Regions from separate parts of the Undibacterium sp. Ji50W genome, predicted to be linked through region 3. Evidence: predicted binding sites of a transcription regulator. Region 3 holds the regulator's gene; each other region holds the start of a gene.
What was found. Region 3 encodes LexA, which represses DNA repair genes until DNA is damaged. Its sites were predicted from a motif close to ACTGTATNNNNATACAGT; they were not measured.

Region 1: the regulator LexA is predicted to act here: its motif matches at 2,447-2,464, upstream of ACO0K9_RS18170 (VRR-NUC domain-containing protein).
Region 2: the regulator LexA is predicted to act here: its motif matches at 1,775-1,792, upstream of ruvA (Holliday junction branch migration protein RuvA).
Region 4: the regulator LexA is predicted to act here: its motif matches at 1,652-1,669, upstream of imuA (translesion DNA synthesis-associated protein ImuA).

Annotation. Positions count from the first base shown of each region.
Region 1 is NZ_JBMPOX010000013.1:126,961-131,203, forward strand. It holds gene ACO0K9_RS18160 (ATP-binding protein) at 174-1,610, shown strand; gene ACO0K9_RS18165 (hypothetical protein) at 1,889-2,254, opposite strand; gene ACO0K9_RS18170 (VRR-NUC domain-containing protein) at 2,493-4,151, shown strand; gene ACO0K9_RS18175 (helicase C-terminal domain-containing protein) at 4,148-4,243, shown strand, end outside.
Region 2 is NZ_JBMPOX010000002.1:46,344-50,586, forward strand. It holds gene ruvB (Holliday junction branch migration DNA helicase RuvB) at 105-1,175, opposite strand; gene ruvA (Holliday junction branch migration protein RuvA) at 1,179-1,760, opposite strand; gene ruvC (crossover junction endodeoxyribonuclease RuvC) at 1,913-2,455, opposite strand; gene purH (bifunctional phosphoribosylaminoimidazolecarboxamide formyltransferase/IMP cyclohydrolase) at 2,898-4,243, opposite strand, start outside.
Region 3 is NZ_JBMPOX010000018.1:6,120-10,362, forward strand. It holds gene rpsR (30S ribosomal protein S18) at 1-25, opposite strand, end outside; gene priB (primosomal replication protein N) at 35-334, opposite strand; gene rpsF (30S ribosomal protein S6) at 366-734, opposite strand; gene lexA (transcriptional repressor LexA) at 1,000-1,656, shown strand; gene lon (endopeptidase La) at 1,961-4,243, opposite strand, start outside.
Region 4 is NZ_JBMPOX010000001.1:1,050,205-1,054,447, reverse strand. It holds gene ACO0K9_RS04485 (Y-family DNA polymerase) at 1-965, opposite strand, end outside; gene imuA (translesion DNA synthesis-associated protein ImuA) at 907-1,641, opposite strand; gene chrA (chromate efflux transporter) at 1,775-3,157, opposite strand; gene ACO0K9_RS04470 (hypothetical protein) at 3,327-3,554, shown strand; partial or broken gene ACO0K9_RS04465 (hypothetical protein) at 3,905-3,964, shown strand; gene ACO0K9_RS04460 (hypothetical protein) at 3,993-4,133, shown strand; gene ACO0K9_RS04455 (Pls/PosA family non-ribosomal peptide synthetase) at 4,137-4,243, opposite strand, start outside.

The sequences.
Region 1 (4,243 bases), on a different contig from region 3:
ACCTTGGTGAAAAGCGACTACAGCCCCGATCAATATCCGAGAGATTTATGAGTCAATTCTAAACCTACGCTAATGCAACTTAATCAATTCATGAACACATTGCTTTATTGCCTAATGAGTAACTCTCGATTACACTACAATCTCCAACGACGGAAAATCAGACAAACCATATCATGGCCATTCCGCTTAAGAAAATCACCCAGGCACAATATTCAGATCTCTTGAGAATAGAAGAATCCCACTTTGTAGATCTGAAAAGCTCAGAAATTTCACCAGCTAGCCTCACAAAGACGATAGCTGCCTTCTGCAACACCAGCGGAGGTGAAATCTATGTCGGTATTGAGGAGGCAGAAAGCGATGAAGGAGCTATTCGCATTTGGTCAGGATTCCCAAATCAAGAGGCGGCTAATGCTGTTTTCCAAGTACTGGAGAAAATGACTCCCCTTGCTAATCATTACGAAGCAGTTTTTCTGGAGGCTGAGGGGGCTAACGGACTAGTGCTGAGTTTGACTACATTCAAAACCCAGGAAATTTTGCAAGCCTCCAACGGGAAAACTTATGTTCGGCGAGGGGCGCAAAACCTTCCAGTAGACGGTGAAGCCGCATTAGAGAGGTTGAAGTATGACAAAGGAATAAAAACATTTGAAGACCAACTAACTCCAGCATCAATCGAAGAAGTCGGCAATTCGATGATAACTCTTGAATTTCTCCTAGAAATTATACCGTCAAGTGAGCCAGACCAGTGGCTTACAAAACAGCGAGTTTACCTGGATGGAAAAGTTACGGTCGCTGGAGTGTTATTGTATTCAGACCAGCCCCAGACAATACTTCCAAAACGATCAGCCATCAAAATTCTCCGTTACCAAACAAAAAATGAGGGGGAACGCGACTTCCTTGCATTTGATCCAATGACAGTGGAGGGCCCAATTTACTCATTAATTTTCGACGCAGTCGATCACTGCAAAAAATTAATTGAGGATATTAAAAAACTTGGCCCTGACGGTATGGAACCCATCGAATATCCGGAAGAGGCGCTTCATGAAGTCGTTACAAACGCGGTTTTGCACCGAGATTACAGCATACCCGCAGATGTGCAAATCAGGATATTTGACAATCGAATTGAAGTTGAAAGCCCGGGTAGATTGCCGGGTCATGTAACAATTGAAAAAATCACAAAGACACAGTTCGCTAGAAACCCTAAGCTGGTTAGGCTGGTAAACAAATTCAAAAATCCACCAAATAAGGATGTAGGCGAAGGCTTGCGTACAACCTTTGAGGCAATGGATAAATTACGTCTTAAAAAACCAATTATTTCCGAGAAAGATGACTCAGTACTTGTAATATTGCGCCATGAGAGCCTCGGCTCACCAGAACAGCTTGTGATGGAATACCTAGAGAAGCACGATGAAATTTCCAATTCCACCGGCAGAGAAATTACCGGCATAAAATCGGAAAATACAATGAAGGAAGTTTTCTATCGTCTTCGCGATAGAAACAAACTGGAACAAGTTCCAAATCGCTTAGGGAATAAGGCTGCCTGGCGCGCCAATCAGGATATACAGGTTCAAACTGAACTTACTCTAGGACCCACAGATCCGAGCGAAAGCTAACGATACCTAAACGCTGGCAAAACTTAATTCGTTAAATAGCCTTTCCTCAAGGTACCCAAACGATACACCGTGTCTTGCCACGTTTCACAAATGATGCGGTTCATGCGGGCCACTAGCTGGCGGTATTGGTCAGACAGAGTTTTTCCAGTTCATCCGGGGTAGTAGAACGTTGCAAAGCCAAACCACCTCAAAATTTAATAATTTATTAACCGAAACCATAAAATCGAACATGTGAATTAGAAAAACAAAAACCCTTTGGGGAATCCGTCACACTAATCTCAGTACCTATGCTCATCCACCAAATGCTTATTAAAGCTGTACTTGCTGCCGCCTTGCAGCACATCGGTCAGGCGTTTGGGGTTGCCGGCTGAGATGAAGATGTCGGCGATGCCGTCCTTGACGCGGAACTTTGTGGCGGGGCTGAGGATGTTGTTGGCTTTGATCATCAGGTGACGGATGATTTTGGCTTTTTCGCTACAGATGAGGAAGTGGTTTTCTTTTCTGAAGTTGGTCAGGGGGATGTTAAGCCACCAGCCTTCGTCATTGCCATAGCGCACGACTTGTGAGAATTGGGTGTTGCCGTCGTTCAGGACGTTGGCTTGCAGGGAATCGTTGGCGATCTGGATGGCTTCAGCTTTGTTCATTTTTGTCTTATGTGGGTGTTTTGGGCGGGGCGATTAGCAGAATGGCTGTTTGGGTGCTCGACGGAAACCCATCCCCATCCTTACCTTCCCCTTGAAGGGGAAGGAGTCATAGCAGCATTTTAACCGCTAGGCCTTCAACACAGACGGAAATGCTCGCGGTTCTCGTTTACCCTTCATAGCAGATTGCGTTAAACTGTATGCATATACAGTTATTTAAACGCTATTTACCCTCCCCCGCATGCTTGCCAATCTGGCCTACCCCTTCTACTACCTTGAAAACTTCCAGACTGTGCTGGATTGGGTGGCTGGGCGCTATGCGGATTTGCTGGTGGCGGATGAGCAGGACTTTATTACTCAGTTTCCCCGCTTGCCGCAGGCTTCACGTGCCTTGTATGTGCGTATGGTGATGCGCAAGGGCTGCGTGTTCAGAGTAAGTAAGCTCAACTATGCCGAGATTGGCGATACCCGTGCGGCCATGCAGGCCCTGGTGGACGTGGGCTGGGTGCAGGCTGATGCTGTGGTTGATATTGCGGGCTTGTTTGATTTACTGCAAAAACCGGAACTGGCGCTGGCTTTTGCCATGTCACCTGCTGAGAAAAAATTGCAAAAGGCAGATCAACTGGCGTTGCTGGGCTTGCAGCATACGGGCAGCAAGGCATTTTCTGGCTGGTGTGCAAGCTTGGATGATGTCGCTTATCAGGTGCTGAACAAGGATTTGTGCGACCGGCTGCGGCTGCTGTTTTTTGGCAATCTGTATCAGGATTGGTCAGAATTTGTGTTGTCTGACCTGGGTATTTTTCAGTATGAAAAGGTGGAATTTTCTGCGGCGTCGCGTGGCTTTGGCAGCCGTGCGGATATTGATGCTTACCTGGCCTTGCATGCCTGCCGCGAAGCCTTTCATGCGGAGCAGCCTGTGCCTGAGGTGTTGGCGCAACTGGCTGCCACTGGCCTGCATGCGCTGGACAATGCCTGGCTGGCCAGCCGTCGCAACCGCTTGCTGTATCAGATTGGTGAACACCTGGAAAAGCAAAAAGACTGGGCGCTGGCGCAGCAGGTGTATGCGGGCTGCACTTACCCTGGTGCGCGTTTGCGTGCCATACGTGTGCTGGAAAAAAGCGGGCAACCCCTGGCGGCTTTTGATTTGCTGGTGCTGGCACAACAGGCACCAGAGAGTGAGGCAGAACACCAGCAGATGTTGCGCATTGCCCCACGCCTTTGTCGCAAGCTGGGCCTGGCTAAAGTGGCTGCGGCGACCAGTACGCCACCCACAGAACTGGCCTTGCGCCTGCCGTTTCCGCAAGAAGATTATGTGGTCGAATATGTGGTACGTGATCATTTAAGCTGTGATGAGGCGCCGGTGTTTTATGTAGAGAATGCGCTCATCAATTCTTTGTTTGGCTTGTTGTGCTGGCCAGCTATTTTTAAGGCGATACCGGGGGCGTTTTTTCATCCCTTTCATCGCGGACCTGCGGATTTATTGAGTGCCGATTTTCAGGCGCGACGGGCAAATGATTTTGCTGCCTGTTTTGCGCAGCTGGAGTCAGGTGCTTATCGCCAGACCATACGCGACACTTATACCGCCAAATTTGGCTTGCAATCGCCCTTTGTGTTTTGGAGTGCCTTGTCTGAAGACTTGCTGGAGATGGCGCTGACATGTATACCCGCGCAACACCTGAAACATAGTTTTGAGCGCATCTTGCTCGACATCAGGGCCAACCGCAATGGCTTCCCTGACCTGATACAGTTTTGGCCGCAAGAACAGCGTTACCAGATGATAGAGGTCAAGGGCCCTGGCGATAAGCTGCAAGACAACCAGAAACGCTGGCTGGATTTTTGCGCCACGCATGGCATGCCGGTCACCGTATGTTATCTGGAATGGCAAGAGGCTGATCAGTGAGTGCTGAAGGTTATACCGTAGCCGTGCGGGCGCTGTGTGAATTCACAGCAAAGCAGGGTGATCTTGATTTGCGCTTCACGCCCTCCCCCACT
Region 2 (4,243 bases), on a different contig from region 3:
CCGCTGACGCACGCTCACTACAGATCGCAAACAGGTTCTTACTGCCACGTGCAGGCAATGCAAAGCATGGCTTTAATGGCGATAGAGAAACGAGGTTTGCACCCTTAAGCGCCTCCCCATAATTCACCGTTATTGCCCGATCTGGGCATGGTTACGCCAAAATGCTCATAGGCGGACGGAGTTGCTATCCGGCCCCGGGGTGTACGCTGTAAAAATCCTTGCTGTATCAGATAGGGTTCCAGTACATCTTCTATGGTGTCGCGTTCTTCGCCTATGGCGGCGGCAACATTGTCCAGACCGACCGGGCCACCACCAAACTTGAAGAGTATGGCTTCCAGCAATTTTCTATCCATCAGATCAAATCCGGCGGCATCCACATCCAGCATTTTCAGGGCAGCATCGGCCATGGCGCGGGTGATTTCGCCATTGCCCTTGACCTCGGCATAGTCGCGTACACGTCGCAACAGGCGATTGGCTATCCTGGGCGTACCACGTGCCCGCTTGGCGATTTCACCGGCACCATCGGCCTGTATCGGCGCATGCAGCAATGAAGCTGAGCGGGTGACGATCTTGGTCAATTCTTCCGGCGTATAAAATTCCAGCCTGGCGACGATACCAAAACGGTCGCGCAGCGGGTTGGTCAGCATGCCGGCGCGGGTTGTAGCGCCCACCAGCGTGAACGGCTGCAAATCCAGTTTCACCGAGCGGGCCGCCGGACCTTCACCGATCATGATATCGATCTGGTAGTCTTCCAGCGCCGGGTACAAAATTTCTTCCACGACCGGTGACAATCTGTGGATTTCATCGATGAACAAGACATCGTTTGCTTCCAGGTTGGTCAGCAGGGCAGCCAGGTCGCCCGCACGTTCCAGTACCGGTCCCGATGTCTGGCGCAGATTGACGCCCATCTCACGTGCAATAATATGCGCGAGGGTGGTTTTACCCAGGCCCGGTGGACCAAACAGCAGCGTGTGATCGAGCGCTTCACTGCGTTGTCTGGCAGCGGTGATAAAAATTTCCAGCTGGCCGCGTATCTTTTCCTGCCCCACATACTCATCCAGTTGCTTGGGACGCAGGGCGCGCTCTATCGCTTCTTCATTGGGGGAGCTCGGCGTTGCCGAAATAATGCGTGGTTCGCTGAAGTTGGAAGAAAGATTATCTGTCTGTATCGTCATCGCTTAGCCTTTGGACAGTGCTTTCAATGCCAGCTTGATACCGTCGGATACCCCGCTGCCGGCAGGCACGGATTTCATCGCCAGCAAGGCTTCTTTGTCGGAATAACCAAGGGCTTGCAAGGCATTCAGGATATCGGCGCTATGGTCACCTGCCGCCAGCGCGGCGGTGGCAGTACCCAGGTCTGCACCCAGTTTGCCTTTCAGTTCCAGTAGCAGGCGTTCAGCGGTCTTTTTGCCTATGCCAGGCACGCGGGTCAGGCGTCCGGCTTCCTGCAGGGTAATCGCCTGCGCCAGATCAGCGACCGACATACCGGACAAGATAGACAGGGCAGTGCGGGCACCAACCCCGCTGATCTTGATCAGTTGTTTGAAGGTGCTGCGTTCTTCTGCCGTACCAAAACCAAACAGCACGTGCGCATCTTCGCGTATCGTCAGGTGGGTCAGCAAGACGACTTTTTCACCCAGGTGCGGCAGATTATAGAAGGTGCTCATGGGCACATCGACTTCATAACCTACGCCCTGGCAATCGACCAGCAATTGCGGAGGATTCTTTTCTATCAGAGTGCCAGCAATGCGACCTATCATGAGACTGCTTTCATACTGTATGAATAAGCAGTGATAGTAAACGATTCTTGGGCGTTTGACGAGGCTCGCAAGTAATTTATAACGATATTACCTATCTGCAACGCGGGGCAAGAGTGAGATAGAGAAATACGACCATATCTGCAATGAAGCGCTTAGCCCACCAGACGGCCACCTTTGACGCGCAGTCCTTTTTTAGCCAGGCCGGGTGCCAGTGCACCCAAAGTCGCCAGCGCATCGCCGCTATGCGCATGGCAAATTGCCACGCCCAGCGCATCGGCTGCATCGCTGCCAGGCAGGCCAGACAACGCCAGCAGGCGCTGCACCATATCCTGTACCTGTTCCTTCTTGGCCCGGCCATGGCCGACCACTCCCTGTTTGACTTGCAGGGCGGTGTATTCTGCGACTGCCAGGTCGGCCGCCACCAAAGCACAAATGGCCGCCCCGCGTGCCTGCCCCAGCAAAAGCGTGGATTGTGGATTGACGTTGACGAACACTTTTTCTATCGCCGCACAATCTGGATTGTAAGTGCGTACTATCTCAGAAACACCTGATAAAATGGTCTTTAAGCGTTCCGGTAAAGTGCCATCAATGGTCTTGATGGTGCCCGAAGCGATATACGTCAGCTTGCTGCCCTGTTTGTGAATGACGCCAAAACCGGTAGTGCGCAAGCCGGGGTCTATGCCTAGGATTTTCATGAATTGTTTTTGTGGGTATCGGTGGTCTGGTGCTAATTGCCGATGTTGCTGAACGGGTGTTGCTTGTGAGTATAGCGTATCAATGCGGGCTTTTATTTGTGCTTATGTGAGTGGGTAATTACTTTTATTTATTGTTGTCTGCGATTGATATTCGCAAGCAACCAACGCCACTGGAGCGCCAGCCCGGTAGCCTCCAGTCGGCGCTGGAGCGACGTTAAATTGGTTGGTGATACGTAGGCGATACTCAGCCCGTTTTGTATCGTCGCAATGCAATATGGTTGAGTGAGTCAGTATCCTCAAGTTCGTCATTCCTGCGTAGGCAGGAATCCAGTCTGGCACCAGCCAGAATAGTGACTTAAGCCATAAAGATGAGAGGGCAGAATAAAAAAACGGCTCTGGAATAACAGAGCCGTTAATTTGATCAATACAGCGTCAATCCGCATCAATGACGGAAATGACGTGTACCCGTGTACACCATCACCACACCGCGCTCATCAGCAGCATCAATCACTTCCTGGTCACGCATGGAACCACCGGGATGGATGACGCAAGTAGCACCAGCGTCGACAACCACATCCAGGCCGTCACGGAAGGGGAAGAACGCGTCGGATGCTACCGCAGAACCGGTCAGTGTCAGGCCAGCATTCTGCGCCTTGATAGAAGCGATACGGGCAGAGTCAATGCGGCTCATCTGACCAGCACCTACGCCCAGCGTCATGCCATTACCGCAGAAGACGATGGCATTTGATTTGACATATTTGGCCACGCGCCAGGCGAACATCATGTCAGCCATTTGTTGTGGGCCAGGCTGCAATTTCGAGACGACGCGCAATTCTTCCTGTAGGACGTTTTTGGCATCTGGTGCCTGCACCAGCAAACCACCGCCGACGCGTTTCATATCATACTGGTTGAAGCCGGCACCCAAAGGAATTTCCAGCAGGCGCACGTTTTGTTTGGCTGCAAAAATCTGTTTGGCTTCCGCAGTGAAGGATGGCGCGATCAACACTTCGACGAATTGCTTGGCGACGATTTCAGCAGCCTTGCCGTCGAGTTCGCGATTGAAAGCGATGATGCCGCCGAAAGCAGACGTAGGGTCTGTCTGCAAAGCCTTGCTATACGATTCAAACGGTGTCGCACCCAGCGCCACGCCGCAAGGATTGGCATGCTTGACGATGACGCAGGCAGATTCAGCGAAAGACTTCACGCATTCCCAGGCGGCATCGGCATCGGCGATATTGTTGTAAGACAGTTCCTTGCCCTGCAACTGCTTGTAGTTGGCCAATGAGCCTTCGAGAGACTTCAGGTCGCGGTAAAAAGCCGCAGACTGGTGTGGGTTTTCACCATAACGCATTTCCTGCACTTTTTCAAAATGCAAGTTCAGTGTTTGTGGATAAGCGCTGCGTGTAGCATGCGTCTTGTCTTCACCCAGGCTGCTCAGGTAATTGGTGATGGCACCATCGTATTGTGCTGTGTGGGCAAATACTTTTTTTGCCAGTGAAAACTTGGTGCCATAGCTGACGACGTTTTGATTTGCCTTCATCTCTGCCAGCACCACGGCATAATCAGCCGGGTCCACAATGACAGTCACGTCCTTGTGGTTCTTGGCAGACGAACGCAACATGGTCGGGCCGCCGATGTCGATATTTTCTATCGCATCTTCGAGTGAGCATTCGCCCTTGGCCACGGTTTGCTGGAACGGGTACAGGTTCACTACCACCATGTCGATGGTAGGAATGCCATGCTGTTCCAGCGCAGCCACGTGTTCCGGGAAATCACGGCGCGCCAGGA
Region 3 (4,243 bases):
TGTCGAATTTTTTACCGAATGCCATTTTTGGCTCCTAATCTAGTAAAGGTGTCCCGAATTCAGTGACATGAAAAACGAGACTTTTGCTATTGCGATTTTTGCGTGCTAAAAAACCAGTAAATTCCACCGGCACATCCAGTGCAATTTCATTGAATTGGCGGGAAATCTCCCCTGCCGCAACTGCTGAAATTTCAAACTCGACCTGTCGAACTGCGTTCGCCTCACGAGTTTCCGAACTGTGCATCAATGTCGCAGAAGCTATCGGTATACCGGCCGGTGTGTACCGCAATGCGGTTTTTTCTACGATCCGGGCTACAAGCTTCAGCTGATTCACTATTTTTTACACGACCTCTGTCAATGAATAATTAAGCAGCAGGCGCTTCAACACGTTGCGCTTTTGCAGCATCTTCCTTCTGAACAGCTTTCATCATTGGAGAAGGTGTTGCTTCTGCTTTTTTCAGTTTGACTGTCAGGTGACGCAAGACAGCATCATTGAATTTAAATGCTGTTTCCAACTCGAGCAGAGTTTCAGCATCGCATTCAATGTTCAAGCAAACATAGTGCGCTTTCGCCAGTTTTTGAATCATGTAAGCCAGTTGACGACGGCCCCAGTCTTCAACGCGATGGATTTGACCACCACGCGCTACAACACTTGCCTTGTAGCGTTCGATCATTGCAGGAACTTGCTCGCTCTGATCGGGATGTACGATAAATACGATTTCATAATGACGCATATATTCTCCTTGTGGACAATAAAAATAGCCCGCCTCGGCGTCAAGACGAGTGCGGGAAGAGGAAAGCCGACAATAATAACCCAGTTTTTCATTTTGATCAATTAGATCAGTGACTTAGCCAGGCAAACACCTCATTCACCTGTTTGAATGAGGATATTTTTCACATTTTTGCTACTCTTTTCGGATTTTGACTTGCATATTCAGCTTTACTGTATAAAAATACAGACTGCTTGCATATACAGCACATTCACCATTAGAAAACGCCATGCTAAAACTGACTGCCCGCCAGGAACAAATACTTAACCTGATCAAGGATGCCATCCAAAATACCGGATTTCCGCCTACCCGCGCAGAAATTGCCGCTGAACTGGGATTCCGCTCCACCAATGCGGCCGAAGAGCATTTGCAGGCACTGGCACGCAAGGGTGTGATCGAGATTGCCGCTGGCACCTCGCGCGGCATACGCCTGCTGGAATCCGCACTGTCCAGCCACATCCCCGGCATACAGATGGCGCTACCGCATCCGGCACTGATGCAACTGAGCCTGCCGCTGGTTGGCCGCGTCGCTGCCGGTTCGCCGATACTGGCTAGCGAACATATCGAATCCACCTACCATGTGGACCCCGCCCTGTTCTCTGCCAAGCCTGACTTTTTGCTGAAGGTACGCGGCATGTCCATGCGCGATGCCGGCATACTCGATGGTGATTTGCTGGCCGTCAAAAAAACTGACAGCGCCCGCAATGGCCAGATCGTCGTCGCCCGCCTGGGTGATGATGTCACCGTCAAACGCTACAAGAAAACCGGTGACCTGATCGAACTGATGCCAGAAAACCCGGATTATCCCATCATCAGGGTCGGCGATACCGAAGAAGATTTTGCTCTGGAAGGCCTGGCAGTCGGCCTGATGAGAAACTGGGTTTGAGGACAGCCTGGGCGTGATCCTCCCCTCTCATCCGGATCACGCCTGGCTCGTCCTCAAACTTTTATGCCAGCATCAATAAAAAAGCGCCCGATTAAAAATCGGGCGCTTTTCTTTATTGGCTAGCAGAGCGTGCCGGCATACGCCGACACCCCCTAAGAACCTGTTTACGATCTTACTGCGCGAGCGTGATCGGGGCTCATGCGCTGCTCAAAATGCTCATGTACTTAAGTACATTCCGCTTTTTGCGCTGCTCTTCACCCCGCTGACGCTCGCTCGCTACAGATCGTAACAAGTTCTAAGCAACCTAGTGTTTCACCACTGTCGTATCCGCCGGTGTTTCTGGCGTTGCCGGTGTTGCGGCGGCAGCTACGGGGACTGGCTCGTCGACCAGAGGAACAGGCTGGGTTTCCAGTGCGATTTCCAGGACTTTGTCTATCCAGCGAACCGGGATGATTTCCAGTTTGTTTTTGACATTGTCCGGGATCTCGGTCAGATCCTTGGCATTTTCTTCTGGTATCAACACGGTTTTGATACCACCGCGATGTGCAGCCAGCAATTTTTCTTTCAAGCCACCGATAGGCAATACTTCGCCACGCAGTGTGATCTCGCCTGTCATGGCGACATCAGCACGAACCGGGATACCGGTGAACACAGACACCAGCGCCGTGGTCATGGCAATACCGGCAGACGGACCGTCTTTCGGTGTTGCACCTTCGGGTACGTGGATATGGATGTCACTCTTCTCGAACACATCAGCCTTGATACCCAGACGCTTGGCGCGACTGCGTACCACGGTACGGGCTGCTTCGATCGATTCTTTCATGACATCACCCAGGGTACCTGTACGAATGACCCCGCCTTTGCCCGGCATGGCTACGGCTTCGATGGTCAGCAAATCGCCGCCCACTTCGGTCCAGGCCAAACCGACTACCTGGCCAATCTGGTTATCCTTGACAGCGACGCCAAAGTCATAGCGACGCACACCCAGGTATTTATCCAGATTCTTGGAATTGACCGTGGCTTTTTTCTCGGTCTTTTTCAGCAAGAGCATTTTCACGACCTTGCGGCAAATCTTGGAGATTTCCCTTTCCAGCGAACGCACACCGGCTTCACGGGTGTAATAACGGATGATGTCACGCAAAGCACTTTCTGCCACGGTGATTTCGCCTTCTTTCAAACCATTGTTCTTGATTTGTTTAGGCAGCAAATAGCGTTGGGCAATGCTGGTTTTTTCATCTTCGGTATAACCCGACAGGCGTATCACTTCCATCCGGTCCAGCAAAGCTGGCGGGATATTGTAGGAATTGGAGGTCGCCACAAACATCACGTCAGACAGATCGAAATCGACTTCGATGTAATGATCCGAGAAAGTATGATTTTGTTCAGGGTCCAATACCTCCAGCAAGGCAGATGATGGATCGCCACGGAAATCAGCGCCCATCTTGTCCACTTCATCCAGCAGGAACAGCGGATTACGCACACCAACCTTGGACAGGCTTTGCAAAATCTTGCCTGGCATGGAGCCGATGTAGGTACGACGGTGACCGCGAATTTCAGCCTCGTCACGCACGCCACCCAGGGCCATACGCACGAACTTGCGGTTCGTGGCACGGGCGATGGATTGCCCCAGCGAGGTCTTACCCACACCCGGAGGACCAACCAGGCACAGGATAGGTGCTTTCAACTTGTCAACGCGCTGTTGTACTGCAAGATATTCCAGGATGCGTTCCTTGACCTTATCCAGGCCAAAGTGTTCGTCTTCCAGTACTTTTTCAGCATTCGTCAAATCATTATTGACCTTGGATTTTTTCTTCCATGGCAGATTGACGATGGTGTCGATGTAATTACGCACGACAGTGGCTTCAGCCGACATCGGTGACATCATTTTGAGTTTTTTCAACTCATTCTGTGCCTTGTCGCGGGCTTCTTTAGGCATCTTGGCGGCCAGGATTTTTTTCTCCAGCTCGTCAATATCAGCACCCTCTTCACCTTCACCCAATTCTTTCTGGATGGCCTTGACCTGTTCGTTCAGGTAGTACTCGCGCTGGGATTTCTCCATCTGGCGCTTGACGCGACCACGGATACGCTTTTCAACCTGCAGGATGTCAAGTTCGCCTTCCAGTTGTCCCAGCAAATGCTCAAGACGTTTGGAGACGCTGAAAATTTCGAGGATGACCTGCTTCTGTTCCAGCTTCAATGGAAGATGGGCAGCGATGGTATCTGCCAGGCGACCAGCATCATCGATACCGGACAGGGATGCCAGGATTTCTGGTGGGATTTTTTTGTTCAGTTTGACGTATTGATCAAATTGCTGAACGATGGCGCGGCGCATCGCTTCCACTTCGGATTCATCACCTTCATCCAGAGCGACGGGTGTCAGGTCTGCGAAAAAGTGGGATTCGGAATCATGGATCTTGTGTATGCGCGCACGTTGAGCGCCTTCGACCAGCACCTTGACGGTACCGTCTGGCAACTTCAGCATTTGCAGGATATTGGCAATACAGCCAATTTCATAAATATCATCTGCCGAAGGTTCATCCTTGGCAGCGGCTTTCTGAGCGGCAAGCATAATGCTCTTGCCCTGATC
Region 4 (4,243 bases), on a different contig from region 3:
AGACTGAGTAAATGCGATTCCTGCCAACAGGCTTGCCCCAGTTTCAGATCAAACAGGGTAGGGGGCATGGCCTGGCGACCCCGTTCATGCAATAACTCCAGATGGATATGACTGACCGCCAGGTGCTGCACCGTCAGCCAGCCCAGCAACTGGGTCAGCAGGCTGCGGGCATACATCAGCAGGGCATCGGCCTGCTCGATACGGTCAGGCAATTCCACCTTGGCCTTGAATGCGGGGGGCGCGCTGTGCCATTGATGCAGCTCGATTTGTTCGCCATAGGCTGCATCCAATTCATGCAGGATGGCTTTGCCGCAGCGTCTTTGCAGGCCGGGTCGTGGCAGTTGCCGCAAATCTTGCAGGCTGTGGCAGGCAATGCCCTGCAATAACTCCAGCGAATCTTGTGCCGCTGCCAGCAGGCCAACGGGCAGGCGATCCAGATGCAGGGATAATTTCTTCAAGCCCAGCACATGCTTGCCCACCCGTTTTTTTTGTGCAGCCAGTCTGGCAAAAAGCCATGCCGCCCTGGCCACCGGGGCGATACCCGTGTTTGCCGTCAGGCCCAGGGCTTGCATGGTGGCCTGAATACGCTTGCGCAAGGCACGGATGCCGCCAAACAAGCTGAGGCTGGCGCTGATGTCGATGAGGATGGTATCGTCTTCTGCCAGGGCTACCTGGGGCGAATACTGTAGCAAAGCGGTGGCACTGGCCAGCAAATCCAATTGCTCTTGCTGGATATCACGCTGAAAGCAGCGGATATCAGGCAACAGCATCTGCGCGCCACCCGTGCGCATGCCCGGATAGACGCCAGCCTGGCGCGCCGATTTCGAGACCGCACTGACCCGTCCCTGCTGCAGTACCGCACTGGGCATGGTTTCTTCGACGCCGGGCCAGTGTTTCACAAACACCTCAAGCTGGAGCATGGGCAGGTGTACGGCGAGCCAGAGCGGCGGACGTTGCGCCAGCATGCCTGTCTGTCGTAAGGGTTTCTTTGTTGGTATGGGCATGTGAATACAAATAATGATGGGCTGCTACACGCAGGGTCAGCGGACGATCACGCAAACCACCGCGACGCTTGATCATTGCCAGTTCCAGCCCGCCAGCGATGGGCCGCAGACTCAATCGTAATGGGGCCGGGGATGGCAGTGGGGCCATCTGCAGGCTGCGCATCAGGCAAAAAAAGATATCCGAACTTTGGGCCGCCAGATGCAGGCGGCGCAGTGCTTCACTGCGTATCTGTGATTGCCAGAACAGCAGGGCACCGCAACTGCCATTGCGTAACACCTGTTCGGCGGCCCAGAGTGCATTTGACTGCTTGTTGCAAGTGATCCAGATCAACTGCGAGGTTTGTAAATGGGCGCAGGATAATGCCAGTGCCTGCGGCGTATAAGGTGGCGTCAGTAAGATAATGGGGCGACCCTGCAATTGATTCAGGGCTGGCTTTAATAGCGTCAGTTCAGCAATGCCGGCTGTGGGCAATAGAATTTCTGTCAATTGCCCCAAAGGCCAGCCGCCACCCGGCAATTCAAGACGTAATTCAGGAAAGCCGGTATCCAGATAAGCACCATGGCCACGCGCCAGTTGTGAGGCACGCCACAATGCGGGATGTATACCTTCGGCGACAAGTGGGGAAATACTGGGCATAATAGATTGTACTGTACAAATATACAGTATATGTAATTCTGCCTAAAACTTCAAACACAAACTCGTGGCTGATCTGCGTTTGTTGCAGCTTTATTTCATGCTTGCTGTCTTGTAAAGTTTCTGTTGATGCTCGTCAGCTTAGTGTCTTGACTGTCGTGACAGCCAGGCCTATGACGGCACATGCAGCGATGACATGTATCACATTTCGCTTGAAACGCAGCAGGGCAATGGCGGCAGCGAGGGCGATCAGGGCAGATATCCAGTCCAGCGGGCCGCTAAATCCCTGGGGCCAGATCACGTGATAAGCAAAAAACAAGGCCAGATTTAGAATGACACCTACCACGGCTGCCGTAATCGCCGTCAGCGGGGCGGTGAAATTGATATCGCCATGGGTGGATTCCACCAGCGGCCCACCCGCCAGGATGAACAGAAACGAAGGCAGGAAGGTAAACCAGGTCACCAGCGCGGCAGCGACTGCTCCGGCCAGGAAAAGTGAGTCTGGCCCAAACACGGCCTTCACATAGCCGCCAATAAAACCCACAAATGCCACCACCATGATCAATGGACCGGGAGTGGTTTCACCTAGCGCCAGGCCATCTATCATCTGGGTTGGTGTCAGCCAGCCATAGCCGCTGACGGCACCCTGATACACATAAGGCAGTACCGCATAGGCACCGCCAAACGTCATCAGGGCTGCCTTGGTGAAAAACCATGCCATTTGCGTCAGTGTATGGTTCCATCCATAAGCCACCGTCAGCAGACCCATGGGGATAGCCCACAATGCCATGCCTGTGATCAGCACCCATAACAGCCGGCCCCAGCCAAACCTGGCATGAGAGGGTGTGGGCGTGTCGTCGTCAATCAATGCCGGGCCATAGGAAGTGTTGGCATTGCCATGGCCACCCCCAGTCTTGAACTGTTCCGGTGCCAGCCTGCCACCTATATAGCCAGTGAGTGCCGCCAGTAGGACGATCAATGGAAAAGGGATATCCAGGGCAAAAATCGCCATGAAAGCAGCTGCGGCAATACCCCATAAGTAATTGTTTTTAAGCGCACGTGAACCGATGCGATGGGCCGCTTGTACCACAATCGCCGTGACCGCCGGTTTGATACCGTAAAACAAACCGGCCACCAGACTCAGGTCACCATAGGCAATGTAGACCCATGACAGAGCGATCAGTATCAGCAGCGAAGGCAGCACAAATAGCGCACCAGCAGCAATGCCGCCACGGGTTTTATGCATCAGCCAGCCTATATAGGTGGCAAGCTGCTGCGCTTCTGGCCCAGGCAGGACCATGCAGTAATTAAGCGCATGTAAAAAGCGTCGTTCTGAAATCCAGTGACGGTTTTCCACCAGTTCCTGATGCATGATGGCAATTTGTCCGGCAGGGCCACCAAAGCTGATGAAGCCCAGCTTCAGCCAAAAAAGCAGTGCCTGCCCAAAACTGACTGCGGTCGGTGGCGTAGCCTGCTTGAGGGTAGCTGGGTCAGATTGCATCATAGTGGGTAGCGTCATTCTTTATGTTCTTGCTTGCCTGTAGATGAGTTCAGAAAACGACATCAGAATAAATACTGATTGCACATACAGTACTTTATGGTAAAGTACGTTCATGGACGAACAATGCTGCGTAATGATCTGATTACTGTTCTTCTAACATTCGTAACCGACATGGAGATTAACTATTATGGCAAACCTTGAACAGTCTTTTGACACACGTTTCAGTCTGCAATTCGCACCGACTTCCTTTTTGATGCGTCTGGGCCGTCGTGAAATATTTGTCTGCCGCGATTTTCGTCAGCGTTCTTACTATGTTAACCCTATGATGGATTGCAGTACCGGCGTGCAGGCAGGTCACCTGGAAATTCTGTTGTTCCGCAAATGGCTGGTGATACTGTCCAAAGCACACTGGTAATCGTATCTTTTGAGATGCATCTGGCTTGTATTCAGCGCTAAAGCACTATTTTACTGAAAAAGAATGTCAATACGATGTCAGTCACAAGCATTTGCTGTCGTGATTTACTGCTGTGAGCTGTAGTGTCCTGCAGCAGTTGATGGCTTGCCTGACATAGGCAGATATTGATGGCGTAAATTGATAGCGCAAGCCGGTGACCGAACCTGGCTTCTTCAGCGGCATCCAGACTATGCCTTGCCTTGATGAGGTGAACCAATTGAGGTGAACCAAATCCCCAGCCTGGTTTCCAGGTATCTGTCCACGCAAGAAATCTCCCACTTTCAAATTTTCAAGTGGGAGATTCCTGAAAGTTGGCGGTACTCAAACTTGTCTGTAGCAGTTTATCCAATAAAGAAATTGGTCGCCGGCTCGGCCTCTCGGATAGCACCGTCAAGGCGCATGCATCGGCCATGTATCGGCAATTTGTCGGCCATTTTCAAAGCCTTGAACGTGGTCAATCGCATGCAAGCCGTGCGCGCGGCTCAGGAAGCAGGTATCGTCGGCTCCATCGCAAGGGATGGGGCCGACGCCAATACCTGATTCTCATCTCTCCGTCATCGCCGCAGGGCAGCCATGCCAACTGGAACCTGCCGGTATGAATTCCCCTTTCATGACCAGGGTCAGGGCACCCAGGCTGGCATCATCTGCCA